DNA from 4 places in the Pseudomonas sp. Tav-5-1A genome. Region 3 is predicted to be linked to each of the others. Evidence: predicted binding sites of a transcription regulator. Region 3 holds the regulator's gene; each other region holds the start of a gene.
The links. Region 3 encodes sigma-54, which starts transcription at its own class of promoters, with help from an activator protein. Its sites were predicted from a motif close to ANTGGCATNNANNTTGCTNT; they were not measured.

Region 1 (4,509 bases), 3.1 Mb from region 3:
TTGCGGGGCGTTGCGGGCCAGCAGGCTGAACGCCAGCAACACGGCCAGCAGTGGCAGCAGGGCGAAACCGAAGACATTGTTCCAGCCGAACGCCGCGGCCAGCGCCGGCGCGAACAACGCGGCGAACACCGTGCCCGAGTTGCCGGCCCCGGCGATGCCCATCGCCTTGCCCTGGTGCTGGGCGGGGTACCACTGCGAGGCCAGCGGCAGCGACACTGCGAACGAGGCACCCGCCACGCCCAGGCCCACGCCCAGCAGCAACGCCTGCTCGTAGCTGTGGATGCCGAAATGCCAGGCGCAGAACAGCGCCACGATCACCGTGCACTGGCCGATCAGGCCGGCGGTCTTGGGCGACAGGCGATCCACCAGCACGCCCATCACCAGGCGCAGGATGGCCCCGGCAAGGATCGGCGTGGCGACGATCAGGCCGCGTTGCTGGGTGGTCAATTGCAGGTCGTTGGCGATCTGCACGGCCAACGGGCCCAGCAGGTACCAGACCATGAAGCTCAGATCGAAATACAGGAAGGCGGCGAACAGCGTAGGGGCATGGCCGGATTTCCAGAAGCTTGTGCTCATCGAACACCTCGACAGGGGGCAGCAGGGGCCGAAAACGAAAAAACGCCGCAACCCGGCTCGCCAGGGCGAGAGGGTGTGCGACGTCTTTGTCGTTCAATGTGGGGGCAACCGCCGTTGGCTACCTGGCTGATACAAAGCAAATCCCGGGCCAGCCCCCACGCGCGTTCTTACGGAACAAGGGTGGGGATCAGCCCAGCAGTTCGCTCATGGCAATGATCTGCTCCGCCACCTGGATCAGCTTCTGCTGGCGGCTCATGGCCTGCCGGCGCATCAGGGTGTAGGCCTCCTCTTCCTTGCAGTCCTTCATCTTCATCAGCAGCCCCTTGGCCAGCTCGATGCGCTTGCGCTCGGCCAGCTGCTGGTCGCGGGCCTGCAGTTGCGCGCGCAGGGCCTGGTCGCTCTCGAAGCGGGCCATGGCCACGTCGAGGATCGGCTGCAGGCGCTGGGCCTGGATGCCTTCGACGATGTAGGCGCTGACCCCGGACTTGATCGCCTGGCGCATTACCTGCGGGTCGTGTTCGTCGGTGAACATCACAATGGGGCGCGGCTGGTCACGGCTCACCAGCACCACTTGCTCCATCACATCGCGGCCCGGTGACTCGGTATCGATCAGAATGACGTCCGGGCGCACCGTTTCGACGCGCGCCGGCAGGTCGATGGTCAGGCCCGACTCGTCGATCACCTCGAAACCGGCTTCCACCAACGCCGACTTGAGGCGCCCGACCTTGCGCGGGGTGTCGTTGATCAACAGGATACGCAGCATAGTGGTCGTCTCCCGTCAGTCATCGGCCAAGGCATGCAGGGCGAAGCTGCGCGCGTAGCCGGCGGGGTCGCTGCCGTCCCAGACCTTGCCATCGATCAGTTGGCTGCTGCGCAGATCATCAGGGGCCACTGGCACACCGACACTGGCGGCTGCGCTGCGGTACAGCGCGGTCTGCTGCACTTGCCGGGCGATGCCCAGGTAGTCCGGGTCATGGCGCAGCAGGCCCCAGCGGCGGAACTGGGTCATGAACCACATGGCGTCGGACAGCCACGGCTGGTTGACGCTGCCGCCGGCGAAGAAGCGCAGGGCGTGAGGGTCATGCCAGTGGTGGCCCAGGCCGTCGTCGTAGTTGCCCAGCAGACGCGGCTCGATGGCGCTCAGTGGTGCGTCCAGGTACTCCTCGCCGCTGAGCAGCTGCGCGGTGCCACGCAGGTTTTCCGGGCTCTGCTCGATGAAGCGGCTGGCCTGCAGCACGCTGGCCACCAGGGCGCGGGCGCTGTTGGGGTGCTGGTCGATGAAGGCCTGGGTGCACGCCAGCACCTTCTCCGGGTGGTCGGGCCAGATTGCCTGGCTGGTGCTGAGGGTGAAGCCCAGGCCTTGGTCCACAGCGCTGGCGGCCCAGGGCTCGCCCACGCAGAAGCCGTCGATGCGCTCGGCGCGCAGGTGCGCCACCATCTGCGGCGGGGGGACCACCACGCTGTCGACGTCGTCGAGCGGGTGGATGCCCTGGGCGGCCAGCCAGTAATACAGCCACAGGGCGTGGGTGCCGGTGGGGAAGGTCTGGGCGAAGGTCAGGCGTGCACCTTGCTGGTGCGCGTGGCGCGCCAGTGCCTCGGGGCTGGTCACGCCAACGGCCTGCAGCGTGGGTGACAGGTTGATGCTCTGGCCGTTCTGGTTGAGGCCCATCAGCACCGCCATGTCGCTGGCCGGGGTGCCGCCGATGCCCAGGTGCACGGCGTAGACCATGCCGTACAGGCTGTGGGCAGCGTCCAGTTCGCCACTCAACAGTTTGTCGCGCAGCCCGGCCCAAGACGCCTGGCGGTGCAGGTTCAGGGTCAGGCCGTGGGGCTGGGCGAAGCCTTGGGTGGCGGCGACCACCAGCGGGGCGCAGTCAGTGAGGGCCATGTAGCCGATGTTCAGGCTGGTTATCTCCGGCGCATCGCTGCCGGCCACCCAGGCCAGGGGGGTGTGGGGCTCGGTCATGTCGGGGGTCCGTGTGGAAGTACCCAAAGTGACGCAAGAGGTATGCCAGTGCACCGGGACGGTGCTGGATGCGGACGCCGCCTGCGGCAGCTGCTACGGGGGCGTAAATGTGGCTATAATGCCGGCCCCCGACGATCTTCCAACGAGTCATGCCTGCCCATGTATAACCTGGCCCGCCAGCTGTTGTTCAAACTCTCTCCGGAAACCTCCCACGACCTGTCCCTGGACCTGATCGGCGCAGGTGGCCGCCTGGGGCTCAACGGCTTGCTGACCAAGGCGCCGGCGCGTCTGCCCGTGACCGTCATGGGCCTTGCGTTCGACAACCCGGTGGGCCTGGCTGCGGGCCTGGACAAGAACGGCGCGGCCATCGACGGTTTCGCCCAGCTGGGCTTCGGCTTCGTCGAGATCGGCACGGTGACCCCGCGCCCGCAGCCGGGCAACCCCAAGCCGCGCATCTTCCGCCTGCCTGAAGCCACCGCCATCATCAACCGCATGGGCTTCAACAACCTGGGCGTGGACAACCTGCTGAACCGCGTGCGCGCGTCGCAGTACAAGGGCGTGCTGGGCATCAACATCGGCAAGAACTTCGACACCCCGGTGGAGCGCGCCGTCGACGACTACCTGATCTGCCTGGACAAGGTCTACGCCCACGCCAGCTACATCACCGTCAACGTCAGCTCGCCCAACACCCCGGGCCTGCGCAGCCTGCAGTTCGGCGAGTCGCTCAAGCAGCTGCTCGACGCCCTGGCAGCACGCCGCGAAGTGCTGGCCGCGCAGCACGGCAAGCGCGTGCCGGTGGCGATCAAGATCGCCCCGGACATGAGCGACGAGGAAACCGTGCAAGTGGCCCAGGCGCTGCTGGCCTCCGGCATGGACGCGGTCATCGCCACCAACACCACCCTGGGCCGTGAAGGCGTCGAGGGCCTGGCCCACGGTGACGAGGCGGGCGGTTTGTCGGGCGCGCCGGTGCGCGAGAAGAGCACCCACATCGTCAAGGTGCTGGCCGGCGAGCTGGCCGGGCGCATGCCGATCATCGCCGTGGGCGGTATCACCGAAGGCAAGCACGCGGCCGAGAAAATCGCCGCCGGCGCCAGCCTGGTGCAGCTGTACTCGGGCTTCATCTACAAGGGCCCGGCGCTGATCCGCGAGGCGGTGGACGCCATCGCCGCGCTGCCACGAGGCTGAAGGCATAAAAAAGGGGCCCTCGAAGGGGCCCCTGGGCTCTCGCCCGCCGCCCGTTAGGGCGCGCATGGTTGATCACGAAAATGTAAGAGAAAAATCGTCCTCGTCAGCCGACCGCGTGAAGTTCGTTGAGTCTGTGGATACCCGCAGTGCCGGTCATACCGTCCCAGTTGTCGCCGCGTCCTTCACGCCAGCCATTGATCCAGGCTTGACGAACTGACGGTAGAGTAAAAGGGCAAAGCTCACGGGATTTGCCATGGATGCCATATTGGTATCCGCGTAAAAATGCTCGTTCCAACGGATCACGCTTAAGTCTTCTCATAGGGTGTTGCCCTCGTCTGTTGACTGTTATGTCCCGTCGGCCTCGTCTGAGGCCGGGCAGAGTCTTTCTGCCGGTTTTGGATGCTCGCTGCCGGCGTGGCGAGCAGTGGTGCCGTACCATTGCGATGCGGCCTGTAGGGATTTCTAAACAATGCGTTCTTCCGTGTGAACGACCGTTTTGTCATAAGGACGTAACGATTATGGTGTCTCGACCATAAGTAAAAGGATGCTTCAAAGGCCAGCGGGGGTTAAACCCGGCTATGATCAGCCTTGCAGCCCCAGTAATGGGACGTTGCCATCAGGGATTGATGGCTAAATGCTTTTCAGTATTAAACGACGAAGGGTCATTTTCAGGCCCGTCGTTTTGCAGAATTTTTTTCTGCCGGGGCGATCAAAGGCTGTTCCACAGCCGATTTCCAGTCCCGGCGGTCGACACCACGGTGGTGTCACACGGGCGCTTCCAC
Region 2 (4,509 bases), 1.4 Mb from region 3:
GGGTCAGCAGGCCGTATTGCACCAGCTTGTTGGCCTCGATCTGCGCGGCGAAGAACTGTTCGGCCAGGGCGCCATCCACCTTGTACTCGGCGGCCAGCTTGCCGGCGCCGGCAATCACGTCGCGCTCGCGCGGGGCGTCGAGCACCGGCTTGTGGTTGTCCCATTTGGTCAGGGCGACCTTGGGGGCTATGTCCAGGCGTTGTTGCACGCTGTCCAGCAGTGGCGCGAGGGTGGCGGGCGGCGCGGCGAAGGCAGCGCTGGAGAACAGGGTGGCGGTGAGCAGCAGGGTTCTACGCATTGTCGTACTCATGTTGTTATTGGTGACGAACGGTAGGGGCCGATTCTAGCGGCCAGGGGGTTCCAGCGGGCATAAAAAAAGCCTCCCGAAGGAGGCCTTTTTCAAATCACGCGGCTTGCGCCAACGTCACCGGATTAGCAGCTGTAGTACAGCTCGTATTCCAGTGGGTGCACGAAGGTGCGCACCTTGATTTCTTCTTCGCTTTTCAGGGCGATGTAAGCGTCGATGAAGTCGTCGCTGAAAACGCCGCCTTTGGTCAGGAACGCACGACCTTTGTCCAGCTCTTCCAGGGCTTCTTTCAGGCTGCCGCAAACTTGTGGGATCTCTTTCGCCTCTTCAGGCGGCAGGTCGTACAGGTTTTTGTCAGCGGCGTCGCCAGGGTGGATCTTGTTCTGGATACCGTCCAGGCCGGCCATCAGCAGTGCTGCGAAGGCCAGGTATGGGTTGGCAGCCGGATCCGGGAAGCGTGCTTCGATACGACGGCCGCGTGGGCTGTTGACGTAAGGAATACGGATCGAAGCCGAACGGTTGCGAGCCGAGTAGGCCAGCATTACTGGAGCTTCGAAGCCTGGGACCAGACGCTTGTACGAGTTGGTCGCCGGGTTGGTGAAGCCGTTCAGGGCCTTACCGTGCTTGATGATACCGCCGATGAAGTACAGGGCGGTGTCGGACAGGCCGGCATAGCCTTCGCCAGCGAAGGTGTTCTTGCCATCTTTGGCGATGGACATGTGTACGTGCATACCCGAGCCGTTGTCGCCGTACAGTGGCTTAGGCATGAAGGTAGCGGTACGGCCGTAGGCGTCGGCAACGTTGTGCACAACGTACTTCAGGGTCTGGACTTCGTCGGCCTTCTTCACCAGGGTGTTGAACTTGACGCCGATTTCGTTCTGGCCAGCAGTTGCCACTTCGTGGTGGTGAACTTCAACGACCTGGCCCATTTCTTCCAGTGCGTTGCACATGGCGGTACGGATTTCGTGGTCGTGGTCGAACGGAGGAACTGGGAAGTAGCCGCCTTTCACGCCTGGACGGTGGCCCTTGTTGCCGCCTTCCACGTCCTGGTCGGACATCCACGAACCTTGTTCCGAGTAGATCTTGAACATGGAACCGGAGATGTCGGACTTGAACTTCACTTCGTCGAAGATGAAGAACTCTGGCTCTGGGCCGGCGAACACGGTGTCACCGATACCGGTCGACTTCAGGTACTCTTCGGCGCGGTGGGCGATGGCGCGCGGGTCGCGATCGTAGCCTTGCATGGTCGAAGGTTCGATGATGTCGCAGACCAGGATCAGGGTCGGCTCTTCGGTGAACGGGTCCAGGACGGCAGTTTCGTCGTCCGGCAGCAGGATCATGTCGGAGGCTTCGATGCCTTTCCAACCAGCGATGGAGGAACCGTCGAACATCTTGCCGACTTCGAAGAAGTCGTCTTCCAGCGCGTCACGGGCTGGCATGGTGACGTGGTGCTGGGTGCCCTTGGTGTCCGTGAAGCGCAGATCAATCCACTTGACGTCATGATCTTTGATGAGTTGAACCGACTTCGACATGTTGTCCTCCGGGGTGAATAAGGGCTGGTAGTGGTTAGCCCTGTAATTTGGGTGATGCCGGGCGCGAATAGTCTGCCAAGGCAACCTGCCTCACAAGGGAGCAATTTGCATGCCAGTGCCCCGAGATGGGTTTTTTGCCCCAAACCCAAGCATTTCGGCCTGTTTTCGGCAAAATGCGCCGATTTGCCGCACTGTTTTGAAGCGCTAGCAATCCGTAAGGCACCATAAAGGTGCACTGAAAACCTTCTGTACGATAACTGGTTAAAAGCTGAGCAATTTCCGCTATAATCCTGCCCCCCCTTTTTCGGCTGGCACCTCGCGCGCTGTTTTTCATGAAACTAATCGTAAAAGTCTTCCCAGAAATCACCATCAAGAGCCGGCCCGTTCGGAAGAACTTCATTCGCCAGCTCGCCAAGAACATCCGCGTCGTGCTCCGTGAACTGGACCCGAAGCTGGTGGTGGATGGCGTGTGGGACAACCTCACCGTTGTCACCCGCATCGAAGATGCGAAAATCCAGCGCGAGATGATCGAGCGCCTCAAGTGCGTGCCCGGCATCACCCATTTCCTCCAGGTGGATGAATACCCACTGGGCGATATGGACGACCTGGTCGCCCAGTGCAAGCAGCACTTCGGCCACCTGCTGGCAGGCAAGATGTTCGCCGTGCGCTGCAAGCGCGCCGGCAAGCACACCTTCAGCTCCATGGACGTCGACCGTTATGTTGGCAGCCAGTTGCGCCAGCAGTGCGGCGCCGCCGGCATCGAGCTGCGCACCCCGGACGTGGAAGTGCGCCTGGAGATCCGCGACAAGCGCGTGTTCATCATCCACAGCCAGCACCAGGGCATCGGCGGCTACCCGCTGGGCTCGCTGGAGCAGACCCTGGTACTGATGTCCGGAGGCTTCGACTCCACCGTGGCTGCCTACCAGATGATGCGCCGCGGCCTGATGACCCACTTCTGCTTCTTCAACCTGGGCGGCCGTGCCCACGAGCTGGGCGTGATGGAAGTCGCGCACTTCCTGTGGAAGAAATACGGCAGCTCCCAGCGCGTGCTGTTCATCAGCATCCCGTTCGAGGAAGTGGTGGGCGAGCTGCTGGGCAAGGTCGACAACAGCCACATGGGCGTGATTCTCAAGCGCATGATGCTGCGCGCCGCCAGCCGCATGGCCGATCGTCTGCAAATTGATGCCCTGGTAACCGGCGAGGCCATCTCGCAAGTGTCGAGCCAGACGCTTCCGAACCTCTCGGTGATCAGTGCGGCAACCGACAAGCTGCTGCTGCGTCCATTGCTTGCCAGCCATAAGCAGGACATCATTGACCAGGCCAACGAAATCGGCACCGCCGACTTCGCCAAGCACATGCCTGAATATTGCGGGGTGATTTCGGTCAACCCCACCACCAAGGCCAAGCCCCACCGCGTCGCCTATGAAGAACAGCAGTTCGACATGGCCGTGCTGGAGCGGGCCCTGGAACGCGCCAAGCTCGTTTCCATCGACAATGTGATCGATGAATTGGGCCAGGACATCGAAATCGAGGAAGTCGCCCAGGCCCTGGCCGGGCAGGTGATCATCGACATTCGGCATCCGGACGCCCAGGAAGACGAGCCCCTTGAACTCGAAGGCATCGAGGTCAAGGCACTGCCGTTCTATGCACTGAACAGCCGTTTCAAGGAACTGGACCCCACCCGTCAGTACCTGCTGTATTGCGACAAAGGCGTGATGAGTCGCCTGCATGCCCACCACTTGCTCAGTGAGGGACATGCCAATGTGCGCGTTTATCGACCGAGCTAAGCGCCCGGGGCTGTTTGCCTGTGGCCTGCGTCACCGGCCCCCCGACGCCACCGTAAAGCTGTAACGGCTTTGCGGGACTCTAAGTCAAATCGCTGTCACAACCTGTCAGCACACCGAATCCTCTGATCGAGATACACAAGTGATCGAAAATCTACGTAACATCGCCATCATCGCTCACGTTGACCATGGTAAAACCACCCTGGTAGACAAACTGCTGCGTCAATCGGGCACCCTGGAGCGCAACGAGCTCAACGACGAGCGCGTGATGGACTCCAACGACCAGGAGAAAGAGCGCGGTATTACCATTCTGGCGAAGAACACCGCCATCAACTGGAATGGCTACCACATCAACATCGTCGACACCCCCGGCCACGCCGACTTCGGCGGTGAAGTAGAACGCGTTATGTCGATGGTCGACTCCGTTCTGCTGCTGGTTGACGCTCAAGACGGCCCTATGCCGCAAACTCGCTTCGTGACCAAGAAGGCCTTCGAAGCCGGTCTGAAGCCGATCGTCGTGATCAACAAGATCGACCGTCCGGGCGCGCGTCCTGATTGGGTTCTGGACCAGATCTTCGATCTGTTCGACAACCTGGGTGCCACCGACGAACAGCTGGACTTCAAAGTCGTCTACGCCTCGGCCATCAACGGCATCGCCGGCCTGGACCACACCGACATGGCCGAAGACATGACCCCGCTGTACCAGGCGGTCGTGGATCACGTGCCAGCTCCAGCCGTTGACCGTGACGGCGCGTTCCAGATGCAGATCTCGGCTCTGGACTACAACAGCTTCCTGGGCGTCATCGGTGTTGGCCGTATCGCTCGCGGTCGCGTCAAGCCTAACACCCCGGTTGTGGCTATCAGCGCCGACGGCAAGCGCCGCAAC
Region 3 (4,509 bases):
TTGCTCCAGGCCTGAATGGTCGCGAAGTTCCGGCTTCCAATAGGGGTTGGGCAGGCAGCGCACGTCGAACACCAGGTCGGCGTCCACCGGCATGCCACGCTTGAAACCAAATGACTCCACCAGGAACGCGGTGCCCGGCTCCGGCTTGTTCAGCAGGCGCAGCTTGAGCGAGTCGCGCAGCTGGTACAGGTTCAGGTGGGTGGTGTTGATCTTCAGGTCAGCCAGGTCGGCGATCGGGCTGAGCAGGTCGGTTTCCACCCGGATGGCTTCGGCCAGCGAACGGCTGGCGTTGCTCAGCGGGTGGCGGCGGCGGGTCTCGGAGAAGCGCTTGAGCAGGGTTTCTTCGTCGGCGTCCAGGTACAGCACGTCGCACTGGATGTGCTTGTCGCGGGCTTCCTGCAGCAGTTGCGGAAAACGCGACAGGTCGCTGGGCAGGTTGCGCGCATCGATGGACACGGCTACCAGCGGCTGGGCCAGCTCGGTGCGGATCAGGGCGCGCTCGGCCAATTCCGGCAGCAGGCCGGCCGGCAGGTTGTCGATGCAGTAGAAACCGTTGTCTTCCAGCACGTCCAGCGCGGTGCTTTTGCCCGAGCCGGAGCGGCCGCTGACGATGATCAGGCGCATGGTCAATGACCTTTCTGTTCGTCCAGCACAACCTGATAGAGGGCATCGCTGCTTTTCGCCGAGCGCAGGCGCTCGCGCACGTCGGCGCGGTCGAGCATGCCGGCGATCTGGCTCAGCAACGCCAGGTGTTCATTGGTCGCCTCCTGGGGGACCAGGAGCACGAAGACCAGGTCGACCGGGGCGCCGTCGATGGCGTCGTAGTCGATCTTGTTCTCCAGGTGCAGCAGGGCGCTGATCGGCGTGGTGCAGCCAACCAGGCGGCAATGGGGGATGGCAATACCGTTGCCAAAACCGGTCGAGCCCAGTTTTTCGCGGGCGACCAGGCTTTCGAACACTACCTGCATCTCAAGGCCCGGGACTTCCCGGGCGATGAGGGTGGCGATGTGTTCGAGTACTTTCTTCTTGCTGCCGCCCGGCGCGTTCACGAGGGAACGGCCGGGGGTCAGGATGTTTTCAAGTCGGATCATGAGGGGGGAGTGTCAGCGGGCGGTCTGGCCTTGCAGCAGACTCTGCTGTTTTTCCTTATGCTTTTTGAGTTGGCGGTCGAGCTTGTCGGTCAGCAGGTCGATGGCCGCGTACATGTCATCATGTTCCGCGTTTGCCACGACTTCGCCACCGGGTACGCGCAGGGTGGCCTCGATTTTCTGTTTCAGCTTCTCGACCTCCATGATGACCTGCACGTTGGTGATCTTGTCGAAATGGCGCTCCAATCGGTCGAGTTTCTCACCGATGTAAGTGCGCATGGCGTCGGTCACAACCAGTTGATGTCCACTGATGTTGACTTGCATACCGCTTTCTCCTTATTGCCAGTGCATAAAGAGACAGGTTGGTTAACCTGCCACTGGAACGCTGTGGCACATCCGGCAAGCCCACTGGCAGCGCCTTGGCGCTGCCAGGATTCACATCAGCCGCTTGCGTTCGCTGGACGGCGCGATCCCTAGGGATTCACGGTACTTGGCGACAGTGCGGCGGGCTACCTGGATGCCTTGTGCCTCCAGTAAACCAGCGATCTTGCTGTCACTCAATGGCTTTTTCTGATTTTCCGCGGCAACCAGTTTCTTGATGATCGCGCGGATCGCCGTGGACGAGCATTCTCCGCCCTCGGAGGTGCTGACGTGGCTGGAGAAAAAGTATTTCAGCTCGTAGATGCCGCGCGGGGTGTGCATGTATTTCTGCGTGGTCACCCGCGAAATGGTCGACTCGTGCATGCCCACCGCCTCGGCGATGTCGTGCAGCACCAGCGGCTTCATGGCCTCGTCGCCGTAGTCGAGGAAACCGCGCTGGTGCTCGACGATCTGGCTGGCGACCTTCATCAGGGTCTCGTTGCGGCTCTGCAGGCTCTTGATGAACCAGCGCGCCTCCTGCAACTGGTTGCGCATGAAGGTGTTGTCGGCGCTGGTGTCGGCGCGGCGCACGAAGCCGGCGTACTGCGGGTTGACGCGCAGGCGCGGTACGGCTTCCTGGTTCAGCTCCACCAGCCAGCGCTCGTTGTCCTTGCGCACGATGACGTCGGGCACCACGTACTCGGCTTCGCTGGACTCGATCTGCGAGCCAGGGCGCGGGTTGAGGCTTTGCACCAGTTCAATGACCTGGCGCAGCTCGTCTTCCTTGAGCTTCATGCGGCGCATCAGCTGGCTGTAGTCGCGGCTGCCCAGCAGGTCGATGTAGTCGGCCACCAGGCGCTGGGCCTCACTGAGCCACGGCGTGCGTGGGGGCATCTGGCGCAGTTGCAGCAGCAGGCATTCGCTGAGGTCGCGGGCGCCGATGCCGGCGGGCTCGAACTGCTGGATGCGGTGCAGCACGGCTTCCACTTCGTCCAGCTCGATGTCCAGTTCCGGGTCGAAGGAGTCGCAGATCTCCTGCAGCGTCTCGTCCAGGTAGCCCTGGTTGTTGATGCAGTCGATCAGGGTGACCGCGATCAGGCGATCGGTGTCGGACATGGGCGCCAGGTTGAGTTGCCACAGCAGATGGCTCTGCAGGCTTTCGCCGGCCGACGTGCGGGTGGTGAAGTCCCATTCGTCGTCATCGTTGCTGGGCAGGCTGCTGGCGCTGGTCTGGTAGATGTCTTCCCAGGCGGTGTCGACGGGAAGCTCGTTGGGAATGCGCTCGCTCCACTCGCCGTCTTCGAGGTTGTCGACGGTGGGGGCGGAGGTTTCCTGGTAGCTGGGCTCCTGGATTTCCGGGGTGACCTGTTGCTCGGCCTTGTCGGCCATGGGGTCGCTGTTGTCGAAGTCGTCGCCTTCTTCCTGGCGTTCGAGCATCGGATTGGATTCCAGGGCCTCCTGGATTTCCTGTTGGAGGTCCAGGGTGGAGAGCTGGAGGAGGCGGATGGCCTGTTGCAACTGCGGTGTCATCGTCAGTTGCTGGCCCATTCTTAGGACGAGCGATGGTTTCATGGCAGGGGCTTAACACCTTATTCGCCGGCGCAAAGCGCCATCCACTACGGGCGCCGAGGCTCTCGGCTTTTGTCGTAAGCAAATTATATGCCTGAAACCGAAGTGTTTGCCTAGAGCGACACCGCAATTAATTCGCGGCGCGCCCCGGGCAACCAGCCAAACACCTCGCCGTTACAGGCGGAACTCGTGGCCGAGGTAAACCTCTTTCACCAGTTGGTTTGCCAGGATGGTCTCGGCATCGCCTTCGGCGATCAGCTGGCCATCGTTGACGATGTAAGCGGTTTCACAGATATCCAGGGTCTCGCGAACGTTGTGGTCGGTGATCAACACGCCGATGCCCTTGTTCTTGAGGTGGTGGATGATCTGCTTGATGTCGCCGACCGAGATCGGGTCGACACCGGCAAAGGGTTCGTCCAGCAGGATGAACTTGGGCGCGGTCGCCAGCGCGCGGGCAATTTCCACCCGGCGCCGCTCGCCGCCCGACAGGCTCATGCCCAGGTTGTCGCGGATGTGCGTGATGTGGAACTCCTGCAGCAGGCTTTCCAGCTCCTTCACGCGGCCGGCCTTGTCCAGCTCCGGGCGGGTTTCCAGGATGGCCATGATGTTGTCGGAGACCGACAGCTTGCGGAAGATCGAGGCTTCCTGCGGCAGGTAGCCGATGCCCGAGCGAGCACGACCGTGCATGGGCTGGTGGCTCACGTCCAGGTCGTCGATCAGCACGCGGCCCTGATCGGCGCGCACCAGGCCGACGATCATGTAGAAGCAGGTGGTCTTGCCGGCGCCGTTAGGCCCCAGGAGGCCGACGATCTGCCCACTTTCGATGGACATGCTGACGTCACGCACCACTTGCCGGCCCTTGTAGGCTTTGGCCAGGTGCTGGGCTTTGAGGATAGCCATTACTTGCCCTGCTGCTGGTCGGTTTTGCTTTTCGGCTGGATGACCATGTCGATGCGTGGTCGTGGCGTGACCTTGGCGCCCGTGGCGCGGCCGGCGTTCACCACCTGCTTGACGGTGTCATAGACGATCTTCTCGCCTTCGGACGTGTTGCCGTCGTTCACCACCTTGGCCTGGTCGATCAGGATGATGCGGTTCTGCGCCGAGAAATACTGGATGGTCTTGCCGTAGCCCTGGACGATGGGCTTGTCGATCGCCGGCTTCTGCTCGTAGTAGGCCAGGTTGCCCACCGAGGTGAAGGTGTCGACGTCGCCCTGGGCGTTGCGGGTGATGGTCACGGTGTTGCCGGTGATCTTCATGGTGCCCTGGGTGATGATGACGTTGCCCTTGTAGACGGCCACGCCCTGCTTGTCATCCAGTTGTGCGTCGTCGGACTGGATGTGGATCGGCTGGTCGCGATCCGTAGGCAGTGCCCAGGCGCCAGCGCTCCCCAGTGCAGAGCCCAGGGAGAGCAATAAAGGGAGGGTTTTAGCGAGCCTCATACAGTCCTCTTACGTTTGACAGCAAGTTGATCTTGCTGTCTTTCAAATATGCC
Region 4 (4,509 bases), 2.6 Mb from region 3:
CCGCTGCAATGGCCGTGCGAGCCTGGCCGCGGCGACGACCGCAACCCGGTGCGCTACGTCACGCCCGACGGCCCGCGCTTTCCTAGCGACGACGGCCGCGCGCGCTTCTTTGCCCGGCCGCACATGGCCCCCGCCGAGCTGCCCGACGATGACTTCCCGCTGGTGCTCAACACCGGCCGCGTGCAGCACCAATGGCACACCCTGACCAAGACCGGCAAGGTCGCCAGCCTGAATAAGCTCAACCCCGGGCCCTTCGTTGAGGTGCACCCCGAGGACGCCGCGCGCCTGGGCATCGCCGAGCGCGACCAGGTGCGCCTGCAAACCCGCCGCGGCCACGCGGTGCTGCCAGCGCGGGTCAGCGACCGGGTGCTGCCGGGCAACCTGTTCGCGCCGTTCCACTGGAATGATCTGTACGGCGACGACCTGGCCGTCAACGCCATGACCAGCGACGCCGTCGACCCGGTGTCGTGGCAGCCGGAGTTCAAGTTCAGCGCCGTGACCCTGAGCCGGGTCAGCGGTGCCTTGATACCCACGGTCGAAGCCGATGCTTGCCAGCCTGACGCGGTGGTGCCCGAGCAGTGGGTGCTGTGGGCCTCCCAGACCGGCAACGCCGAGGCCTTGGCCAGCCTCTGCGGTGAGCAGTTGCGGGGGGCGGGCCTGCAGGTGCAGGTCAACTGCATGGACGAAGTCAGCCTGCCGCAATTGCGCCAGGCGCGCAGCGTGCTGTTGATCACTAGTACCTTTGGCGACGGTGACGCGCCGGACAACGGCAGTGGGCTATGGGCCGCATTGCAGGAGGGGGGCGCCGAGCAGTTGGCCGGGGTGCGCTATTCGGTCCTGGCCTTGGGCGACAGCAGCTACGAGCAGTTTTGCGGCTTCGGTCGCAAACTCGATGCCCGCCTGCAACACCTGGGTGCCACCGCGCTGGTGCCGCGCATGGACTGCGAGCCCAACTACCAGGAACTGGCCGAGCAGTGGCTGGGCCAGATCAACCTGGCGCTGACGGGCACTGCGCCAGTCCGGCCTGCGGTGGCCAGGGACTACAGCGGCTACAGCCGCCAGCGCCCCTGCCAGGTGCGCATCAAGCACAACCGCCTGCTCAACGCGACGGGCGCGGAGAAGGAAACCCGGCAGATCGTCTTCGACCTGAGCGACACCGGCCTGCAGTACCAGGCCGGCGACGCCCTGGGCGTGTGGCCCACCAACTGCCTGACCCTGGTGGAGGAACTGCTCGCCGCCCTGGGCCTGGACAGCAGCCAGCACGTGCAGGTGCCCGACCAGGGCGAGATGGCCCTGGCCCAGGCGCTGCACAAACATTACGAGATCACCCGCATCACCCCCGCCTGGTTGGCGCTGGTGGCCGAGCGCAGCGGCAGCCCGCGGCTGGCCGAGTTGCTGGCGGCGGATAACAAGGAAGGCTTGAACCAGTGGCTATGGGGCCGGCAGCTGCTCGACCTGCTGGACGAATTCCCCACCGAAGTCAGTACCGATGAATTGCTGGGCCTGCTTAAACCGCTGCAACCACGGCTGTACTCCATCAGCTCCAGCGCCCAGGCCACGCCCAACGAGGTGCACCTCACGGTGTCCACCGTGCGCTACCGCCACAACGACCGCGCACGCAGCGGCGTGTGCTCGGCGTTCCTCGCCGACCGCGCCAGCAACGGCCTGGTGTCGATTTTCGTGCAGCCGTCCAAACACTTCAAAGTGCCCGCCGACCCCGCCGCGCCGATGATCATGGTCGGCCCCGGCACCGGCGTCGCGCCGTTCCGCGCCTTCTTGCAGGAGCGCCAGGCCAGTGGCGCCAGCGGCCCCAATTGGCTGCTGTTCGGCGAGCAGCGCCAGGCCACCGATTTCTACTACCACGACGAGCTGGAGCGCTGGTTGCAGCAGGGCCACCTGCAACGCCTGGACACGGCTTTTTCCCGCGACCAGGCGCAGAAGGTCTACGTGCAGCAGCGCATGCTGGAGCAGGGCGCGCAGTTGTGGGCGTGGCTGCAGCAGGGCGCGCACTTCTACGTGTGCGGCGACGCCAGCCGCATGGCCAAGGACGTCGACACGGCGCTGAAGGCGGTGATCGCCGAGCATGGCGGCGTGGACGCCGAGGCGTACGTGGCGCAGATGAGCAAGGCCAAGCGCTACCTGCGCGATGTGTACTGAAACGAGGCACAGCGCAGGTTTTCGCACCAACCTGGCCCCGTAGCCGCTGCCGCCAGGCTGCGCTGGCCGGTATTGCCACCAGGATTTTGTGGGTGGACGCAAGGGCCAGCGCAGCCTGGCGGCAGCGGCTACGGGTAAATCCCGTGTTGGCATGCAACCTGCTTCGAGACTATCAGCCCACCCGCGTTCAACGGCGATCGCACCCAGGGGCACCCCACACAGATACCAGGCAAAGGCGCCTGGAGCTTAACGGCTCCAGGCGTCTTTTTTTTGTTCGAGGAAAACCTGCATGAACGCATTCATGACGCTCAAGCCGCGCCCGCAACTGATCATCGTCGGCAACGGCATGGTCGGCCACCACTGTGTCGAGCAACTGATTGAGCGCGGGGTCCTGGCGCAGTTCCAGGTGCGGGTGTTCGGCGAAGAGCGCCAGCGCGCCTACGACCGCGTGCACCTGTCCGAGTACTTCGGCGGCAAGGACGCCGAGGCGCTGGCCCTGGGCGATGCCACCCTGTACGCCGACCACGGCGTGCAGCTGCACCTGGACGAAGCGGTGCTGGAGATCGACCGGGCCAACCGCCAGGTGGTCACCGCCCAAGGCCGCTATGCCTACGACCAACTGGTGCTGGCCACCGGTTCCTACCCGTTCGTGCCGCCCATTGCCGGCTCCGAAGGCGACGCGCGGCTGGTGTACCGCACCCTCGACGACCTCGACGCCATCCGCCAGGCCGCCAGCACTGCCCGCCGTGGCGCGGTGGTGGGGGGCGGCCTGCTGGGCCTGGAGGCGGCCAACGCGCTGAAGTCCCTGGGCCTGGAAGCCCACGTGGTGGAGTTCGCCCCGCGGCTGATGCCGGTGCAACTGGACAGCGACGGCGGCGCCGCGCTGCGCGCGCAGATCGAGGCCCTGGGGGTAGGCGTGCATGTGTCGCGTGCCACCCAGGCCATCGTCGCCGGCGAGGCCTATCGCTACCGCATGAACTTCGACGGTGGCGAGTTCCTGGAAACCGACCTGGTGGTGTTCTCTGCCGGCATCCGCCCCCAGGACGCCCTCGGGCGCAGCGCCGGCCTTGACGTTGCCACGCGTGGCGGCGTGGTGGTGGACGCGCACTGCCGCACCAGCGACCCGGCGATCTTCGCCATCGGCGAATGCGCGTCCTGGAACGGCAGCGTGTTCGGCCTGGTGGCGCCCGGCTACAGCATGGCGCGCAACGTCGCGGCGCTGCTGGCGGGGCAGGGCGAGGCCACCTTCGGCGGTGCCGACATGTCCACCAAGCTCAAGCTGCTGGGCGTGGACGTGGGCTCCATCGGCGACGCCCACGCCGCCACGCCGGGTGCGAAAAGCTACCGCTTCATCGACGAGGCCAACGCCAGCTACCGGCGCCTGGTGGTGTCGCCGTGCGGCAGCAAGGTCATTGGCGCCGTGCTGGTGGGCGACAACAGCTACTACGACACGCTGCTGCAGTACGTGCAGAACGGCATCGCCCTGCCCAAGGATCCGTCCAGCCTGATCCTGCCCCTGAGCGACGGCGCCCCGGCCCTGGGCGCCGATGCCCTGCCCGACAGCGCCACCCTGTGTTCCTGCCACAACGTGACCAAGGGCGCGGTGTGCGCGGCCATCGACAGCGGCTGCGGCGACCTGCCCAGCCTGAAGGCGCAGACCAAGGCTTGCACCGGTTGCGGCGGCTGTGCGGCGCTGCTCAAGCAGGTGTTCGAGCACGAGCTGATCGCCCGCGGCGTGGCTGTGGACAAGAGCCTGTGCGAGCACTTCGCCTACACCCGCCAGGAGCTCTACGCGCTGGCGCGGGTAGGCGACATTCACAGCTTCGAGGAACTGCTGGCCCGTCACGGCCGTGGCCACGTGGGCTGCGATATCTGCAAGCCCACCGCCGGCAACATCCTCGCCTCGTGCTGGAACCAGCCGATCATGGACCCGTCGCTGGCGCCGCTGCAGGACACCAACGACACCTTCATGGCCAACATGCAGAAGAACGGCACCTACTCGGTGGTGCCACGCATTCCCGGTGGCGAGATTACCCCGGACAAGCTGATCGCCATCGGCGCGGTGGCGAAGAAATACGACCTGTACACCAAGATCACCGGCGGCCAGCGCATCGACCTGTTCGGCGCCCAGCTGCACCAATTGCCCGACATCTGGGGCGAGCTGATCGACGCCGGCTTCGAGACCGGCCACGCCTACGGCAAGAGCACGCGCACGGTGAAAAGCTGCGTGGGCAGCACCTGGTGCCGCTACGGCGTGCAGGACAGCGTGAAGATGGCGCTGTTCATCGAGGACCGCTACAAGGGCCTGCGCTCGCCGCACAAGCTCAAGTTCGCGGTGTCGGGCTGCACCCG

Region 1: a site for sigma-54 is predicted at 2,573-2,592, ahead of AC0J42_RS09630 (CmpA/NrtA family ABC transporter substrate-binding protein). Genes of this name have one in related genera too.
Region 2: a site for sigma-54 is predicted at 1,937-1,956, ahead of glnA (glutamate--ammonia ligase). Genes of this name have one in related genera too.
Region 4: a site for sigma-54 is predicted at 2,303-2,322, ahead of nirB (nitrite reductase large subunit NirB). Genes of this name have one in related genera too.

What each region holds. Positions count from the first base shown of each region.
Region 1 covers NZ_CM146901.1:2,113,570-2,118,078, forward strand. The annotation lists gene AC0J42_RS09620 (nitrate/nitrite transporter) at 1-576, opposite strand, end outside; gene AC0J42_RS09625 (ANTAR domain-containing response regulator) at 764-1,339, opposite strand; gene AC0J42_RS09630 (CmpA/NrtA family ABC transporter substrate-binding protein) at 1,355-2,542, opposite strand; gene AC0J42_RS09635 (quinone-dependent dihydroorotate dehydrogenase) at 2,702-3,727, shown strand; gene rmf (ribosome modulation factor) at 3,831-4,046, opposite strand.
Region 2 covers NZ_CM146901.1:412,878-417,386, forward strand. The annotation lists gene AC0J42_RS02010 (chorismate mutase) at 1-298, opposite strand, end outside; gene glnA (glutamate--ammonia ligase) at 433-1,839, opposite strand; gene thiI (tRNA uracil 4-sulfurtransferase ThiI) at 2,172-3,626, shown strand; gene typA (translational GTPase TypA) at 3,766-4,509, shown strand, end outside.
Region 3 covers NZ_CM146901.1:5,669,057-5,673,565, reverse strand. The annotation lists gene rapZ (RNase adapter RapZ) at 1-624, opposite strand, end outside; gene ptsN (PTS IIA-like nitrogen regulatory protein PtsN) at 627-1,091, opposite strand; gene hpf (ribosome hibernation-promoting factor, HPF/YfiA family) at 1,104-1,412, opposite strand; gene AC0J42_RS26105 (RNA polymerase factor sigma-54) at 1,524-3,020, opposite strand; gene lptB (LPS export ABC transporter ATP-binding protein) at 3,192-3,917, opposite strand; gene lptA (lipopolysaccharide transport periplasmic protein LptA) at 3,917-4,456, opposite strand; gene lptC (LPS export ABC transporter periplasmic protein LptC) at 4,443-4,509, opposite strand, start outside.
Region 4 covers NZ_CM146901.1:1,635,173-1,639,681, forward strand. The annotation lists gene AC0J42_RS07375 (sulfite reductase subunit alpha) at 1-2,157, shown strand, start outside; gene nirB (nitrite reductase large subunit NirB) at 2,447-4,509, shown strand, end outside.